3 regions of the Paenibacillus sp. JNUCC 35 genome follow, and region 2 is predicted to be linked to each of the others. Evidence: predicted binding sites of a transcription regulator. Region 2 holds the regulator's gene; each other region holds the start of a gene.
What was found. Region 2 encodes NrdR, which represses ribonucleotide reductase genes. Its sites were predicted from a motif close to AACACNATATATNGTGTT; they were not measured.
Positions count from the first base shown of each region.

Region 1: a site for NrdR is predicted at 2,467-2,484, ahead of AC2TF6_RS04995 (anaerobic ribonucleoside triphosphate reductase). Genes of this name have one in related genera too.
Region 3: a site for NrdR is predicted at 3,159-3,176, ahead of AC2TF6_RS20020 (adenosylcobalamin-dependent ribonucleoside-diphosphate reductase). Genes of this name have one in related genera too.

Region 1 is NZ_CM177771.1:1,135,907-1,141,281, reverse strand. Features, by position in the region: gene AC2TF6_RS05010 (histidine kinase) at 1-400, opposite strand, end outside; gene desA (Delta(5) desaturase DesA) at 466-1,521, opposite strand; gene AC2TF6_RS05000 (SLOG family protein) at 1,764-2,321, opposite strand; gene AC2TF6_RS04995 (anaerobic ribonucleoside triphosphate reductase) at 2,572-4,551, shown strand; gene nrdG (anaerobic ribonucleoside-triphosphate reductase activating protein) at 4,548-5,081, shown strand; gene AC2TF6_RS04985 (metallophosphoesterase) at 5,367-5,375, opposite strand, start outside.
Region 2 is NZ_CM177771.1:4,615,910-4,621,284, reverse strand. Features, by position in the region: gene AC2TF6_RS20935 (MntP/YtaF family protein) at 1-371, shown strand, start outside; gene coaE (dephospho-CoA kinase) at 416-1,009, shown strand; gene AC2TF6_RS20925 (lytic transglycosylase domain-containing protein) at 1,009-1,587, shown strand; gene AC2TF6_RS20920 (alpha/beta-type small acid-soluble spore protein) at 1,658-1,888, opposite strand; gene nrdR (transcriptional regulator NrdR) at 2,000-2,482, shown strand; gene AC2TF6_RS20910 (YuzF family protein) at 3,047-3,250, shown strand; gene AC2TF6_RS20905 (FMN-dependent NADH-azoreductase) at 3,440-4,087, shown strand; gene AC2TF6_RS20900 (DUF441 domain-containing protein) at 4,186-4,638, opposite strand; gene AC2TF6_RS20895 (ribosomal protein L7/L12) at 4,824-5,159, shown strand; gene AC2TF6_RS20890 (AraC family transcriptional regulator) at 5,253-5,375, opposite strand, start outside.
Region 3 is NZ_CM177771.1:4,446,763-4,452,137, reverse strand. Features, by position in the region: gene AC2TF6_RS20035 (lipoate--protein ligase family protein) at 61-903, shown strand; gene AC2TF6_RS20030 (AAC(3) family N-acetyltransferase) at 933-1,751, shown strand; gene dat (D-amino-acid transaminase) at 1,870-2,709, opposite strand; gene AC2TF6_RS20020 (adenosylcobalamin-dependent ribonucleoside-diphosphate reductase) at 3,255-5,375, shown strand, end outside.

The DNA of each region.
Region 1 (5,375 bases), 2.8 Mb from region 2:
GCTGCGTAATGAAGACCGGATTTTGCGTGACAAACCCGAAATTGATCGTAGCGATCGTACTTACCAGATGAATGGTGTAGAAGGTGAAGAAGCCGATCTTGTTCTGAATATTCCCGATAAAAAAAGCGAGAAACAGTGAGAAATACACATACCCGAACAGCAGCGCCATCGCGATCGAAACGACGATCTGCACGCTCGTCCAGAAATACACAAGCCACCCCTTCGATACGACGGACAGCACATAGCAGCAGAAAAACACGATGATCATGCCGATGCCGAAGACGTTCTTGAGGGTGGAACCCGAACTGAATATGAAATAAAAAGGAAGGATGTAAAAGACCACCCACACATAAGGACTGAGACCGGTGTTTTTCTGAAAAATTCGAATCCAATTCTGCATGGTCTCTTCACCTTTTCTGCGGCGCCGTTTTACATCCATTTTAGCATAAACCGTTAAGTTTGGGACTATTCGCCCTGTAGACCCGGTTTCGGATTCTTCAGGACATCGCTTGCGGCTCCCGGCCTGCGGAGTATATGTTTGACATCTTTAAAGCTTACAAACGTCTTGCCTTTTTCGTCCCACAGACGGAATCGGAGAGACTGCAGGCTCGTGCGGAGCGTAATGGTCGTCGCTTTTTGCAGAGGGAGCGTGGAATTGTGCGCTTTTTCCAGGTTGTAATTCGGCACTCTCGGGCTCAAATGGTGAACATGGTGGTAGCCGATGTTGCCTGTGATCCACTGCAAAACTTTCGGAAGCTGGTAGTAAGAGCTGCCGTCAACGGCCGCTTTCACGTAGCTCCACTCGTCTTCCTTCTCGAAGTAGGAGTCTTCGAACTGGTGCTGCACATAGAAGAGCCAGATGCCCAGCAGTCCCGAGACGAAGAAGACCGGCGCCTGCACGAGCACGAATGCCTGCCAGCCGATCAGCCAGCACATCAGCGCATACAGCAGCACGATGGAAATGTTGGTTACATACGTGTTGATGCGTTCCTTGCGCTTCGCTTTCTTGCGGTTGAAACGGTACTGGATCAGGAAGACGGCAATCGGTCCGAGGCCGAACATGACCAGCGGATTGCGGTAGATGCGGTAAGCGACCTTGCGGAACCAGGGAGCTGCGGCGTACTCTTCTACGGTCAGCACCCACATGTCTCCGGTGCCGCGCTTGTCGAGATTGCTGCTGGTTGCGTGATGCACGGAGTGACTGTACTTCCACTGCTCGTACGGACACAGCGTCAGAACGCCGGTAATGGTGCCGAGAATATCGTTCGCCCGGCGGCTTTTAAAGAAAGACTGATGACAGCAGTCGTGAAATATGATGAACGTCCGGATGACAAACCCGGCTGTGATTAAAGCTAGAGGAAGCGTGAGCCAGTACGAGACGGAAAGGCTTGCGTAAGCCGCATACCACAGCAGGAGGAGAGGCACAATCGTGTTGAAAACCTGCCGGATACTGGATTTTGTATCGGTTTTTTCGTAGGGGGCGACATCTTTTTTCAAATTCATAACTTTCGTCTGAGACATTAGTATGTGTCCTCCTCGTTCTGACGCGGGGTTAAATCCCGGGCGTCAGCGCGCTATTCTACCCCCATTATAAGGAGAACCGCTTTCGCGCAGTAGTCATAAACGTCATGAGGGCACATGATAAATGTCATATAGGCCGAAGGAAAAAATGCGGCGGGAATGAACCGAAACGGCTGCCCGCAAGGGAGAACCGCGGATTCCGCAAGGTTAAGGCCGGGAAGGCCGGCATGACGGGACCGGCGTCAGTAAAAATCCGCCCGGTTCTCTTCATCCGCTATGTCCTGAACCTCTTCGGGCGTGATTATCATGACGGCGTATCCGTCTTCGTTCTGTTTCTTCAGGGCCCGTTCTTTCATAAAACGGGGACTCCCCTCGCCCGCTTCTTCGTCATAAAAAAGAAGAAGGCCGTCCGTTTTGCGCAGGAGAAGATCGTCCCGGGCCTGCAGCTGCCACACGCCGGCATACGGCTGCTTGCTGACCGCTCCGTAGAAATCCACACCCTTCAGGATGCCGCGGTAAAACTCCTGCTTATCCTCTTTCCACTTCTCTTCCGGGTTGGCGTAGGCGGTCAGAATCGAAAGCTTCAGCTGCGGATACTCCTTCTTGAGTCCGATCACGACCTCGCACGCCCACAGATCCACCCCGTACTGCCCCGGCGTGATCACCCATTCCAACCCGTCTTCGATAAGCGGGACAAGCCGGCCCGCGATCGCTTTTTTTATATACTCAATGCCTTCATGCTTTTCGTTAAAAATGTTCAGCTCATGCGCCCGGTAGCCGGTCACGAGAAGGTTTTTCAACTGCGACACTCCTTCGGTGCGGGTGATAACGTACATCTTCCAATATACACGAAATGAAGGGTATTCGCCTGGGGAAGGTTGGGCCGTGCTTGTCTGTGATTAAATCGACACCAAAACACTAGATCGTGTGCTAAATTAAACAAAAACATCTATATGTAGTGTTTTCGGTCTAAGGAGGTGAAAACCCGCAATCAGAACGGGAGACCTCTTACCGGTAAAAACCTGCTGTTTTCGGAAGGGAGACATTTAAATGTCGTTGTTAGGCAGGCCAAACCAGAGCAACACGGATGCCTTGCTGGAGGAAATAAAAAAATGGGGAGACGCCATCATGGAAGGCAGCGATGCTGATCTTCTGCGCGAGAATGCCAATCTGAACGGAGAGAGTTTCTCGGGGAAAATGAGTAAGTTCGGGAGCGAGTATGCCAGATGGTACGCCCGGCGGTTTACGATGCCTGCGGTTCTGGTACAAGCTGTAGACGCCAATTATTTGTATGTGCACGATCTGGACCAGTACGTTCTCGGGACGACCAATTGCATTTTTATCCCGTTCGCCAAACTGCTTCGGCGGGGATTTGACACGGGCAGCGGCAGCGTGCGGCCGCCAAACTCAATCTCGTCGGCGATGGCGCTCGTCGCGATCATCTTCCAATCGCAGCAGAATGCTCAGTACGGCGGTGTTTCCGCCAATAAGCTCGATCACGACCTTGCTCCTTATGTGGCCAAGTCGTTTGCCAAACATTTTAGGAAGGCGCTGCGTTATTTCAGCGAAAACGAACCGGTAGACGACGAACGGGGCATCTCGATGAGCCGGGCGGATTTGCGGATAGTATGCCCCGAATCTTATCGTTATGCGCTTGAAGAGACCGAACAGGAAACGATGCAGGGCGCAGAGAGTCTGATTCATAACCTGAACACCATGTCCAGCCGCGCAGGCGGACAAATCCCGTTTACCAGCATCAATTACGGGACCTGTACTTCCCCCGAAGGGCAGTTGGTCATTCAGTCCGTTTTAACGGCTACGATGAGAGGACTCGGGCACGGGGAGACACCGATTTTTCCTATTCAGATCTTCAAATGCAAGAAGGGCGTAAATCTGGAGTCCGGGGACCCGAACTATTCCCTGTTCCTGAAAGCGGCAGAATGCTCGTCGCGAAGGCTGTATCCGAATTTCGCCAATCTGGATGCTCCGCTCAATCTGGAACACTACAACCCGATCGATCCCGATACGGAGTTCGCCACTATGGGCTGCCGTACCCGGGTTGTCGCCGACCGTTTCGGCCGGAACCGTTTGTCCGGCAAAGGCAATCTGTCTTTCAATACGCTGAATCTGGTGAAGCCGGGCATCGAGTACGGCATCGTTTCGGGCCGTCGCAGTAAGGCGGATGAAGCGGGCTTTTACCGCAAACTCACTCTTTATCTCGAGATTGCCCTTGACGGATTGCTGCACCGTTTCGGCATTCAAGCCGCCCAGAAGACTAAAGCATCGGATTTCATGATGCGGGAAGGAGTCTGGGAAGGCGGGGAACAGCTTGATCCCGACGAACCCGTAGGCGACCTGCTCAAACATGGCAGCCTGTCTATCGGGTTCATCGGTCTAGCCGAATGCATGAAAGCGATGTACGGCTCTCACCACGGTGAATCCCCGCAGGTGTACGCCAAAGCAATCGAGCTGATCCGTTATCTGCGTAATTTCTGCGATGCCAAAAGCGAGGCGCTGAACATCAACCTTACGCTATTCGCGACTCCTGCCGAAGGATTGTCCGGCAAGTTCACCAAGCGGGACCGGGAAACTTACGGCTGCCTGCCCGGTGTCACCGACCGTGAATATTACACGAATTCTTTTCATATTCCGGTGTATCATCCGATGACATCGGCGGAAAAGATCAGTCTGGAAGCCCCGTTCCACGAATTATGCAACGCCGGAGCCATCACCTACGTGGAACTGAACGGGAATGCCCGCAATAACCTGCCCGCCTTTGTCAAAATCATTAAGTTTGCGCTTTCCCGGCAGGTCAGCTATTTCAGCATCAATCATCCCATCGACCGCTGCAGCGCTTGCGGTTACGAAGGCATTATCGGTGCCGTTTGTCCTGCTTGCGGCAGTCATGAAAAGGACATACATATCCGCCGCCTGCGTCGTGTGACCGGCTATCTGACCGGAGACTACCAGACTCGCTTTAACGGGGCCAAGCAGGCCGAGGTCAGGGACCGGGTGAAACACAGTCCATGAATATTTGCGGTTATGCACCCGAAACCATTAACGAAGGCGAGGGGCTGCGGACAGCTCTCTATATTAGCGGCTGTCGGCACTACTGCCGGGGTTGCTTCAGTCCCAGGACGTGGGATTTCGATTACGGCACGCCGATGGGAACTTACTGGGAAGAGCGGATTATCGCCGAATTTCAGAGCAACCCCCTACTCGACGGCTTATCCATTCTGGGCGGCGACCCCTTCTTTTCCGCCGGTCAGGTGAGTTCATTTCTGGACCGTCTCCGGCAGAAAGCGGGAACGGTCAGCGTCTGGATTTACAGCGGCTATACTTACGAAGAACTCGCCGCAAATCCGGAAAGCGGTGAATTCGGTCTGCTAAGCCGTTGCCAGGTGCTGGTAGACGGCCGGTATGTGGAAGAGCTCCGGGACCCGGCGCTTCTGTATAGGGGAAGCCGCAATCAGCGGCTAATCGATATCGAGACAAGCCTGCGGCGCCGGAAGGCCGTCTTGTGGCAGTCCGCTTGGAACCGAGAGCCGCCGATGGCATAGCATCCGTACCTGCTTGGCATTTTGACAGGCAGGCGTTCTACTATAAAACCGGTGTGAACAACTGCAGGATGCTTATCCGGCATCTATTTTCCCGGTTGAGTCCGCGTTTGTACCGGCAGGAACGAGGGCCTTCGTTCTTCGCACCGCATGCAGCTCCTAGCGCGCGGCGTTTGGCTTCGCATGACAGTAGTCAACCGCACGCGGCTAGCAGCCCGGCTGTCCGATCCTTTGAACAGCCCCACGCCAAAAACCGCCCTAACGACAGCGTCAGGACGGTTAACGGCTCTACAGCCT
Region 2 (5,375 bases):
AAGCCACAGGGGCAGAGCCGGAACGCGAGCCGCGGATGTTTTCGATCGAGATTAAGCGGCTCGGACTCGTGATCCAGATTTTGCGTACGCCTTCCGCGGCCGACGTGGACCGGTCCGGCAATATTTCTTCTTCGGAAGCGACGCTGCTTGGAATCGCGCTATCCCTTGACGCTTTCGGAGCGGGAATCGGCGCCGCTTTGATCGGGTATACCCCTCTGCTGACATCGGCGGTAATCGCGGTAACGAGCGGGCTGTTTATTTACTTCGGCCTGAAAATCGGCTATACGTATTCCGGGCTCGGTTGGATTCGTAAAGTATCGGTGCTGCCGGGAGTCGTCCTGATCCTGATGGGCATTTCCAAGCTGTTTTAGCTGTTATTCCTTAAAAAATGTGATTGACGTGGGAGTCGAGTGAAATGAATATAGGACTCACGGGAGGTATCGCCTGCGGCAAAAGCACGGTCTCGGCCATGCTTGTCCGCCGCGGTGCGATTCTTATAGACGCCGACCGGATCGCGCGCGAAGTGGTAGAGCCGGGGAGCCCCGTTCTGGCTCAGGTCGCCGCGCATTTCGGACAAGATATGCTGCTGCCGGATGGCTCGCTCCACCGTAAAAGACTGGGCGAGACGGTTTTCGGGAACGAAGAAGCCCGGAAAGCGCTCGAAGATCTTTTGCATCCGTCCATCCGTGCTCTCATGAAAGAAAGAATGGCCGCCGCGGAGCGTGAATTTCCGGACAAGCTTGTCGTGGTGGACGTGCCGCTGCTCTACGAATCGGGACTTCAAAGCATGTTTTCGTCCGTTATGGTCGTTTATGTGCCGAGAGAAGTTCAGCTGAGGAGACTGATGGAGCGGGACGGGCTGAACGCCGAACAGGCGGAATCCCGGCTTGCGGCCCAGTGGCCCATTGAACGTAAAAAAGAGCTCGCGGATATTTGTATCGATAATTCGGAGACCCTGGAGCAGACGGAGCAGCTTGTCGAGCGGTTCTGGCTTCAAAGGGGGCTGTAATGAAGCTTCTGCGGAAAAAGCGGGTATTCGCCCTGCTGCTGCTCGGATTTGTGTTTCTTCTGTTCAGCAACGGACTTTTTATCGGGCAGATGATCTATCCCATTCACTATCGTGAAGAAATCCGGCAGAATGCCGCACAGTACCAGGTCGATCCGTTTCTGATTGCGGCTATTATCAAAGTGGAGACGAATTTCAACCACGACCGGGAATCCAAAAAAGGAGCCGTCGGTATTATGCAGCTCATGCCCGATACAGCGGAATGGATTCGCGAAACGTCCAATACGAAATCGGCCGATTTCCGCGATCCGAAGCATAATATCCAGCTTGGCTCTTGGTACCTGGCTTGGCTGAACAAGCAGTACAAGGGAAACTGGCTTTATTCCATAGCCGCGTATAACGCGGGTCAGGGGAACGTCAGCAAATGGAAAAACAACGGCGTCTGGGACGGGACGGAAGAAACCATCAAAAAGATCCCGTTCGGCGAGACCCGGCATTATGTACAGAGGGTGCTGTATTACCAGCAGAAATTCAAGAAGCTTTACGGTGAGGAATGGAACCAAAGCGCGGGAAGCAAATAAAGAAGCACCGAACCCGGCGGGTGTAGCCGCCGGATCCGATACTTCCGTGTTGCTTGGTTTCCGCTAGAAGTTAGCGGGATTGGCCTTGACCGGCCAGTTGTTGTTCGGCGATTTGCACCAGTCTGCGAGTAATGTGACCCCCGATAGCACCCGTGTCGCGAGTAGCCATGTTACCGTAGTAACCGTCTTGAGGAATCGCAATACCAAGCTCTTGGGCAACTTCATATTTCAGCTGATCCAAAGCTTGGTTAGCTTGTGGAACAACCAGTACGTTGCTGCTGCGAGATTGTCCTGCACCCATTTCTGTTCACCTCCTTGTCGTTGGTAGAACTATTATGTGCGTTTTTGTAAGCTTGATAACAAGCAACATTTGGGAGAAAAAATAAAGAACGGACGAGAGGAGGAAGCCCTGATGAAATGCCCGTTTTGCGAGCACAACGGCACGAAAGTACTGGACTCCCGTTCGGCTAACGACAACAAATCGATCCGCCGGCGCAGAGAATGCGAGAAGTGCCAGCGGCGGTTTACGACGTTCGAGATGGTGGAGGAAACGCCTCTTATCGTCATCAAAAAAGACGGCAGCCGCGAGGAATTTAACCGCGATAAGATTTTGCGCGGGTTAATCCGAGCCTGCGAGAAACGTCCGGTGTCCGTGGACCGGCTGGAGCAAATTGTCTCCGAGGTCGAAATGCAGGTCCGCAACATGGCTCACGCGGAAGTGGACAGCATGAGGATCGGAGAACTCGTGATGGAGCAGCTTTACCCGGTCGACGAAGTGGCCTATATCCGCTTTGCGTCGGTGTACAGGCAGTTTAAAGATATCAACATGTTCCTGAAGGAACTGGAGCAGATTTTAGGCAAAACGAATTTAAGCGCACTGAAACCGGACGGTTAGAGGCCGGGACAAGCTTGCAGGGCTTTCTTCTTTAAAAGAGGAAAGTCTTTTTGCCGTATAGCCGGGGGAAGGCCCGAATACAGGCATATGCCGCGCAGCCGACGAAAACAGCCGGAAGACAACAGGCATATCTCCGCATCCGCCGCCATATGTTTCAGGGTGGAACGGCCAAAGGAGGCGACGATATGTCGAGTACGCAAGGAAACGGGCAGGGAGTCCCGTGGGGGTTCGGGAAACCTGAAGTTCCCGATTACACGAAAATGACACAGGGGCAGGCGCAGCTGCCGGGGGTATCCGCTCCAGCCGGGGTCTCCGTTCGGCGGCGGGGTCAATCAACCCCTGAGCAATCAGGGTCAGCCGCCGGGAGCTTATCCGGGGAGCTTCGGCTCAGCCGACGGCTGGTCCGGACAGGCGGGCTTCCCTCCCGGTTTTCAACCGGGTGGCGGAGGTTTCGCGCCTTTCCCTCAGGGAGGCTTCGGATCGGTCGGCGGAGGAGCGGAGCCGGGGGGCTACGGCGCCCTTGGGGCGGGCGTCCCTTCCGGAGGGGGAGGCGTACCGGTCGCGGTGCCGCAGCCTTTTTTCAGCATCGATCCCTATGTGTATCAGACGCTCAAAACGATTGTCGGCCGATGTGTGGTGGTAGAGACGGTTCGCGGCAGCATCCGGGGCGTTCTGACGGACGTGAAACCGGATCATGTCGTGGTTCAGGAGGACGGAAAGAAATTTTTTATCCGGACGGCCCAAATCATTTGGGTGATGCCGGAGTAGAACCTTATCGGAGCCTAAGATCCGCCGGATTCCGGCGGTTTTTTGGTGTGCATCGAATTGCAAAAAAATAAATTTTGTATAGCTGCTTTACAAAAGAAAGTGATCATGGTAATATACTTACATAAAGTAAGTCGATGAATACAAGTTAGCCGATATAAATATTCGAAATCCGACTAGGAGGAAATCAAAATGAACAAATTATTATATATCACTGCGAATCCAAGAGGGGTGGACCGTTCTTTCGGTCTTCAGGTCGGGGAGCATTTTCTGGAGGCGGTGTCGAAAGAAAATCCAGATCTTCAAGTGGAACGCGTAGATGTGTACGAAGAGCATATTCCCCTTATTGACGCCGATGTCCTGAACGGCTGGGATAAGCTGCGTGCCGGTGAAGCGCTGAACGATACGGAAGCGGCTGCCATCAACCGGATGAATGAAGTGCTGGAGCAGTTTTTGTCGGCCGACGGCTACGTATTCGTCACTCCGATGTGGAACCTGAGCTACCCACCGATGCTGAAAGCTTACATCGACAACATCGCGATTGCGGGAAAAACGTTCCGTTATACCGCGAACGGACCCGAAGGGCTCATGAACGGCAAAAAAGTCGTTCATATCCAGGCGCGCGGAGGCATTTATTCCGAAGGTCCGGCCGCGGACTTTGAATTTACCGACAAATATCTGCGCGGAATTATGGCGTTCATCGGGATCACGGACTACGAGCATGTCTATGTGGAAGGCATCGCGGCTTACCCGGACAAAGCGGAAGAGCTTGTGCAGGGCGCCAAAATAAGAGCCGCGGAAGCAGCCGCTCAGTTTGCGAAAACCCCATCGCGAGTATAAGCTTCCTCCTTGCGGTGTTCCCATATAAACGCAAAAAACTGCCCTCTTTATGAAGGGCAGTTTTTTGCGTTTGGAGCCGGCGGTTCGACGGTTTTGTCTCAGCCTTTGCCGATGAGTAGAGAGAGCAGCCCGGCCGCAATCAGAGGGCCGACGGGAACGCCGCGGAACAGGGCAACGCCGAGCACGGTGCCGATAAGCAGTCCGGCTACCACATTCGGCTGGTTCGTCATGAGTAGGGCGCCCCGGCCGCCCAGGTAAGCAACGGTGATTCCGATCAGCACGGCCAAAAGCGATTTCCAGTGCATAAAAGACTGGAGAATGGTCTGGACGGGCATTTTGCCGCTGGCGATCGGCGTCATGACCCCAATGGTCAAAATGACGACGCCGATCGTAAGTCCGTATTTTTCCAAAAAGGGAAAGGCTTGATGTACATTCATCACCCGCAAGATCAGGAGAACGAGCATGGCAATCGTAACGGTCGAATTGCTGCTGAGCAGCCCGAGAAGGGCCAAACCGAGCAGCAGGATGGAAGGCATGTCCACTTGGGCCATCTTCAAATTCCCCTTTAGGTCTTTTTTGTTTCCATTGTAAAGCATTGAAGCCGCGTCAACAAGGAAGGGACCGGTCAGGAGGAAAGCCGAAAGCCGCTGTGAGATCCCCCGAGGTGATATGGTATACTTTTCATAGATATGGGCAGGTGATCCAAAACCGCCCATGGCGAAAGGAGCATGATTCCATGGAAACGATTGAAATGATAGCGATCGGGGCGCTCGTTCTCGCACTACTGCTGCTGATTAAAGTATTCAGCCTTCAAAGCCGGGTTAACTCCATCCAATCCGATCTGGAGTGGCTGAAAGGACGGGCGGAAGGCCAGATGATAAACCGGTTAAAGCCGTCGACGGCCGCCCGGTCCGATAAGCCCGCTTCTGGGCAGAGGCCTCTCCTTGACGAAAGAGTGCATCACTTGCTTGCACAAGGCGAAAAAATCAAAGCGATCAAAATAGTGAGAGCAGCACACGGGATCGGATTGAAGGAAGCCAAGGATTATGTGGAGAATCTGGAGCGCGGCTAGCTTGCAGTCGTGATCCGCTTGCAGCGCGGCGTCGCGCTTTTTCCCGTAATGGACGAGGACACCAAAAGCCGTAACTCGGGGTCCAGGGGTGGATCAAAATTTTGAAGCATTGTTCAGCAGGCTGTTCGTGACATAATCCAGTTGAGCGCTCAGCGAGTAAAGGTCGGTGTAATAAAACAAGCCGAACGGCGCTTCGATTATACGGCCAGCCTTAAC
Region 3 (5,375 bases), 170 kb from region 2:
ACCGATACGGGCGGGCCGGGCTTCCGCGCCTGCCGTTCTTGATAAGAAGGGAAGAGGAACATGACAACATGGCGTTATATGCATACAGGCAACCGGACGGCGGCTGAGAACATGGCGATCGACGAAGCGATTCTCATCGCGCACAGCGAAGGCAGGGTTCCTCCGACGGTCCGTTTTTACGGCTGGGGGCCGGCGGCTCTCTCCATCGGTTATTTTCAGAAAGCGCAGAAGGAGATCGATCTGGACAAAGTCGCCGGCCAAGGTCTCGGATTCGTACGCCGTCCGACGGGCGGCCGGGCGGTTCTGCACGATGCCGAGCTTACATACAGCATCATCGTCTCGGAACGTTATCCGGGAATCCCGACGAGCGTAACGGAAGCTTACCGGGTCCTCAGCGAAGGGCTGCTCCTCGGATTCCGGAAGCTGGGGCTGGCGGCCGAGATGGTGAACCTGGCAACCGAAGAAGAGAAGAGGAAATACGAATCGCTCGGCTCGGCGGCCTGCTTTGATTCCCCTTCGTGGTACGAGCTTGTCGTGGAAGGCCGCAAAGTCGCTGGAAGCGCGCAGGTTAGGCAGAAGAATGTCGTGCTTCAGCACGGCTCCATTTTGCTGGAATTGGATGTTGAGCAGTTGTTCGGCCTGCTGCTTTTCTCCAACGAGCGGATTGCGGAGCGGATGAAGCAGAGCTTTGTGCAGAAAGCGGTCGCGATTAACGATCTGCTCCGAACTGCCGGGCTTGCCCCCGTGACACTCGGAGACGTGGAAACCGCATTCCGCGCCGGTGTAGCCGAAGGCATGGGCATTGAGCTTGAAGACGGAGCGTTGACTCCGTACGAGCTGGAGCTTGCGGAAGAGCTGGCGCGCGAAAAGTACAGTTCCGACGAATGGAATTTGAAGCGGTAGCGGTAATTTTGGGGTGAGGTGAACGTACCATGTCGATCGACAAGATTATAGAACGAACGGGGAAACGGCCGCATACGGCGGAAAGCCTTGCGGAGGATCTCAGAAGACTCGGTGTGAAGAAGGGGATGATTCTCTTGGTCCATTCCTCTCTAAGTTCCCTCGGTTGGGTTTGCGGGGGCACACAGGCGGTCATAGCTGCTCTCCGGGACGCATTGGGCAGCGGGGGCACGCTGATGATGCCGACACACAGCGGCGACTTGTCGGAGCCATCGGCTTGGAGCAATCCGCCCGTGCCGCAGGAGTGGTGGGACGTGATCCGAAGCACGATGCCGGCCTATAAAGCGGAGGAGACCCGGACGTTTTTTATGGGAGCCTTGCCGGAAGCGTTCAGAACTTACCCGGGGGTTATGCGCAGCAGCCACCCGCAGGTTTCGTTTGCGGCGATCGGACCGCAGGCGCAGAAACTGACGGGCGATCATTCCCTGGCTTACGGGCTCGGGGAGGGTTCCCCGCTTGCCCGTCTGTACGAGCTGGAAGGTCATGTGCTGCTGCTGGGCGTCGGTCACGGCTCCAACACGTCCATCCATTTGGCGGAATACCGGGCGGAGTATGCGTCGAAGAAGGAAGTCACGAACGGGGCGCCTGTTCTTGATGGAGACGGGGTCCGTCAGTGGGTGGAGTTTCCGGATATCGGAATCGACTCGGACGATTTCGACCGGGCGGGTGCGGATTTCGAAGCCCGGCACTCGGTGGTCATCCGCGGAAAAGTAGGCTCGGCTGACACGGCCTTGATGCCGCAGCGTCCGCTTGTCGATTATGCGGCGGGATGGATGAGGCAGCACCGGTAGCCAAAGGATGGCGGCCGCATACCGGTTTCCGCCTTCGGCGGCCCGCTGCCGCGGTAAAAAAAGGCCTCCAAACCCACTCTAAAGTGCGGTTTGGAGGCCTTTTTTGCTGTCCGCCGGATCAGCGGCTTCCGGCCGGAATCGCCGCCTCGAAGGCCTGCTGGAGCCGCCGGGTAACGGGACCGGGCTTGCCGTCTCCGACGGGCCGGCTGTCCACCAGCACGACCGGCATAACTTCGGAGCCAGTGCTGGTGATGAAGACTTCATCGGCCGAGGCGAGTTCCTCGGCCCGAAAAGCTTCTTCACGCACGGCGATGCCCAGACCTTCCGCGAGTCGGATAACGAGCGAGCGGGTGACGCCCCGCAGGATATGATGATCGGCGGGATGAGTTCTCACGATCCCGTCTTTGACGATCATCACGTTGGACGCGCTCGCTTCGGTGATGACGCCGCCTCGGTTGAAAATAACTTCGCCCGCACCGCCGTCAAGAGCCTCCTGCTTCAGCAGCACGTTCGGGAGCAGGTTCAGCGATTTGATATCGCACCGGTGCCAGCGGATATCCTCCCGGACGATGGCGGAAATCCCGTTTTCCAGATCTTTCAGGGGACGCAAAAACGGGGAGCACCAGCCCGTCACGACCGGCTCCGCCGCAGCCGGAAACGGATGGGAACGCGGAGCGGCGCCGCGGGTGATCTGAACGTAAGCGAGGCCGTCGGGGATGCCGGCAGCCTCCGTGAGCCGGTTCAGCAGATTCTCCAGCTCTTCGAGCGGATAAGGAAGGCCGATCCGGACTTCGGCCATACTGCGGTTGAAACGTTCCATATGTTTCTCTACTTCAAATAGCCGGCCGTCGTAAATGCGGAACACCTCGTAGACGCCGTCCCCGAAATAATAGCCCCGGTCAAGGGGGGAAATGCGGACTTCTTCGTCCGGTACAAGTTGATTTCCGAAAAGCATCATCGGGTTAGTTCTCCTTTAAGTTATCTTTCTATTACCAAAATAAGCGCTTGTGTTGGCAAGCGTGTCTGGGCGCAGCCGATTGAAAGTAAAAAGTATGTAGGGGATAATACGAAAAATTACCCAACTGGCGAACGTCCGTTTCTTTTTTCGGCGGATCTGTTTATAGTATATAGGGGAAAGAATACCTTACACAAATGAGCCGATGGTCTGTATGCACGCAAATCGGCTGCAGCAATGTTTACAAAAAATTACCCGCGGGGCACCGCGACTCTTATCCTTTTACAGGCTCGATATGTCGAAAATTGTCGTTTTTTATAAATGTTTCGCAAACGAAATAAAGAGCAAGGCGAAGAAAAAGTGAGAAAACAAGCACCTGCTTTTTGTTATCCCGTTGAATTCATTCGCAGTTTATTCGTAACACAACATCTAGTGTTGTATAATCTTTTAAGGACACTATATATAGTGCTTACGTACATACCGCGAAATTCGCGCAGTGGTGCGGGTTCCCGGGTGCAGGTACATTGATTTGGGAGGGTGTTGCCGTTTTGAAGACGATGCAGCGGAAAAGTTTGGAAGGTTTGAGTGAAAAAATCTTTTTGGATCGTTATGCGTTAAAAGATGCGGACACGAACAATACGAAAGTCGGAGACGTGGTGCTTGTCCTGACCAAGGACGACCCGAAATTTCCGGCCAAGGAAGTCGGGGAAATCACCGCGCGAGATGGGCGCAATGTTACCGTTAAGCTGCGCAGCGGCGAAACGATCGAGTCGAACATCGACAGACTGACTCTTAATATAGAAAAAACGCCGGATGAGCTGTGGGACCGCCTGGCCAAGGCCATGGCTTCCGTGGAAGCGACGCCGGAAAAACAGAAGGAATGGACGGAAAAATTCCGTTACATTCTGGACGACTGGAAGCTTGTTCCCGGGGGCCGTATCGCCGCAGGCGCGGATGCCAGCGACGAGTTGACGCTGTTCAACTGCTATGTCATTCCGTCTCCGCATGACAGCCGCGGAGGTATTATGGCCACCTTGTCCGAGATGACGGAAATTATGTCCCGCGGGGGCGGGGTCGGAATTAATCTTTCGTCCCTTCGCCCGCGTCGCGCGATCGTTAAAGGCGTTAACGGCTCTTCCAGCGGTTCCGTGTCATGGGGAGGCCTCTTCAGCTATACGACGGGCTTGATCGAGCAGGGCGGCAGCCGTCGCGGTGCTCTGATGCTTATGATCAACGACTGGCACCCCGATCTGCTTGATTTTATCACCGTTAAATCTACGATGGGCCAGATTACGAACGCGAACCTTTCCGTTTGCGTAAGCAACGGCTTTATGAAAGCGGTGAAGGAGGATCTGGACTGGGATCTCGTGTTCCCGGATACGACGGACCCCGAATACGACGAAGTTTGGAACGGCGATCTCAATGAGTGGAAAAAGCTCGGAAAAGCCGTAAAAGTGTACCGCACGGTCAAAGCCCGCGAAGTTTGGCACACGATCATCGAGTCCGCATGGCGCTCCGCGGAGCCGGGCGTCGTGTTTATGGAGTACTACAACCAGATGTCCAACAGCTGGTACTTCAACCCGATCATCTGTACCAATCCTTGCGGAGAGCAGGGGCTTCCGGCCTGGGGCGTATGCAACTTGTCCGCCGTCAACCTGTCCAAGTTTTACGACGAGGAGAATGACGATGTCGCCTGGGACGAGCTAGGCAAAACCGTCCGTTACTCCACGCGTTTTCTGGACAACGTTATCGACAAGACGCCCTACCACTTCGAGGAAAACCGCGAGAACCAGCAGGGTGAACGCCGTGTCGGACTTGGAACGATGGGGCTGGCCGAGCTGATGATCAAGCTTCGCATCCGTTACGGAAGCCCGGAATCTCTCGAATTCCTGGATAAAATCTATGGTTTCATGGCACGTGAAGCTTACCTGGCTTCTTCTGAAATTGCCGGGGAGAAAGGTTCTTTCAAGCACTTCGAAACCGAGAAATTCCTGCAGAGCGGCTTTATGAAAAACATGCACGAGGTTTATCCGGAAGTGACGGAATCCGTCCGCAAGAACGGAATGCGCAACGTGACGGTCATTACGCAGGCACCGACGGGAAGCACGGGAACGATGGTCGGAACTTCCACCGGTATCGAGCCTTATTTCGCTTTTGAATATTTCCGCCAAAGCCGCCTCGGTTACGACAAGCAATTCGTGCCGATCGCGCAGGAATGGAAGGATGCCAACAAGGACCAGGAACTGCCGGATTATTTCGTGACGGCCATGAGTCTGTCGGCGGAGGATCATATCCGCGCTCAAGCCGCTATCCAGCGCTGGGTAGACAGTTCCATTTCCAAGACGGCGAATTGCCCGGCCGATTTCACGGTCGAAGAAACCGAGCGGCTGTACGAGCTTGCCTTCGATCTGGGATGCAAAGGCGTGACCATCTACCGCGACGGCAGCCGTGACGTACAGGTACTCAGCACCGGAACGGACAAGGACAAGAAGGACGAAAAGAAAGCCGAAGCGGCCGTTCCTGCACCTGAAGTTCCGACAGAAGCACCGTCTGTGGCGGTTGCGGCGGAACCGGTCGTCCAAGCGGATGCGATTTCCGGGAACGTCTTCGATAAAGAATATAAACGCCGTCCGCAAATTCTGCGCGGCGCTACCTATAAAATCAATACG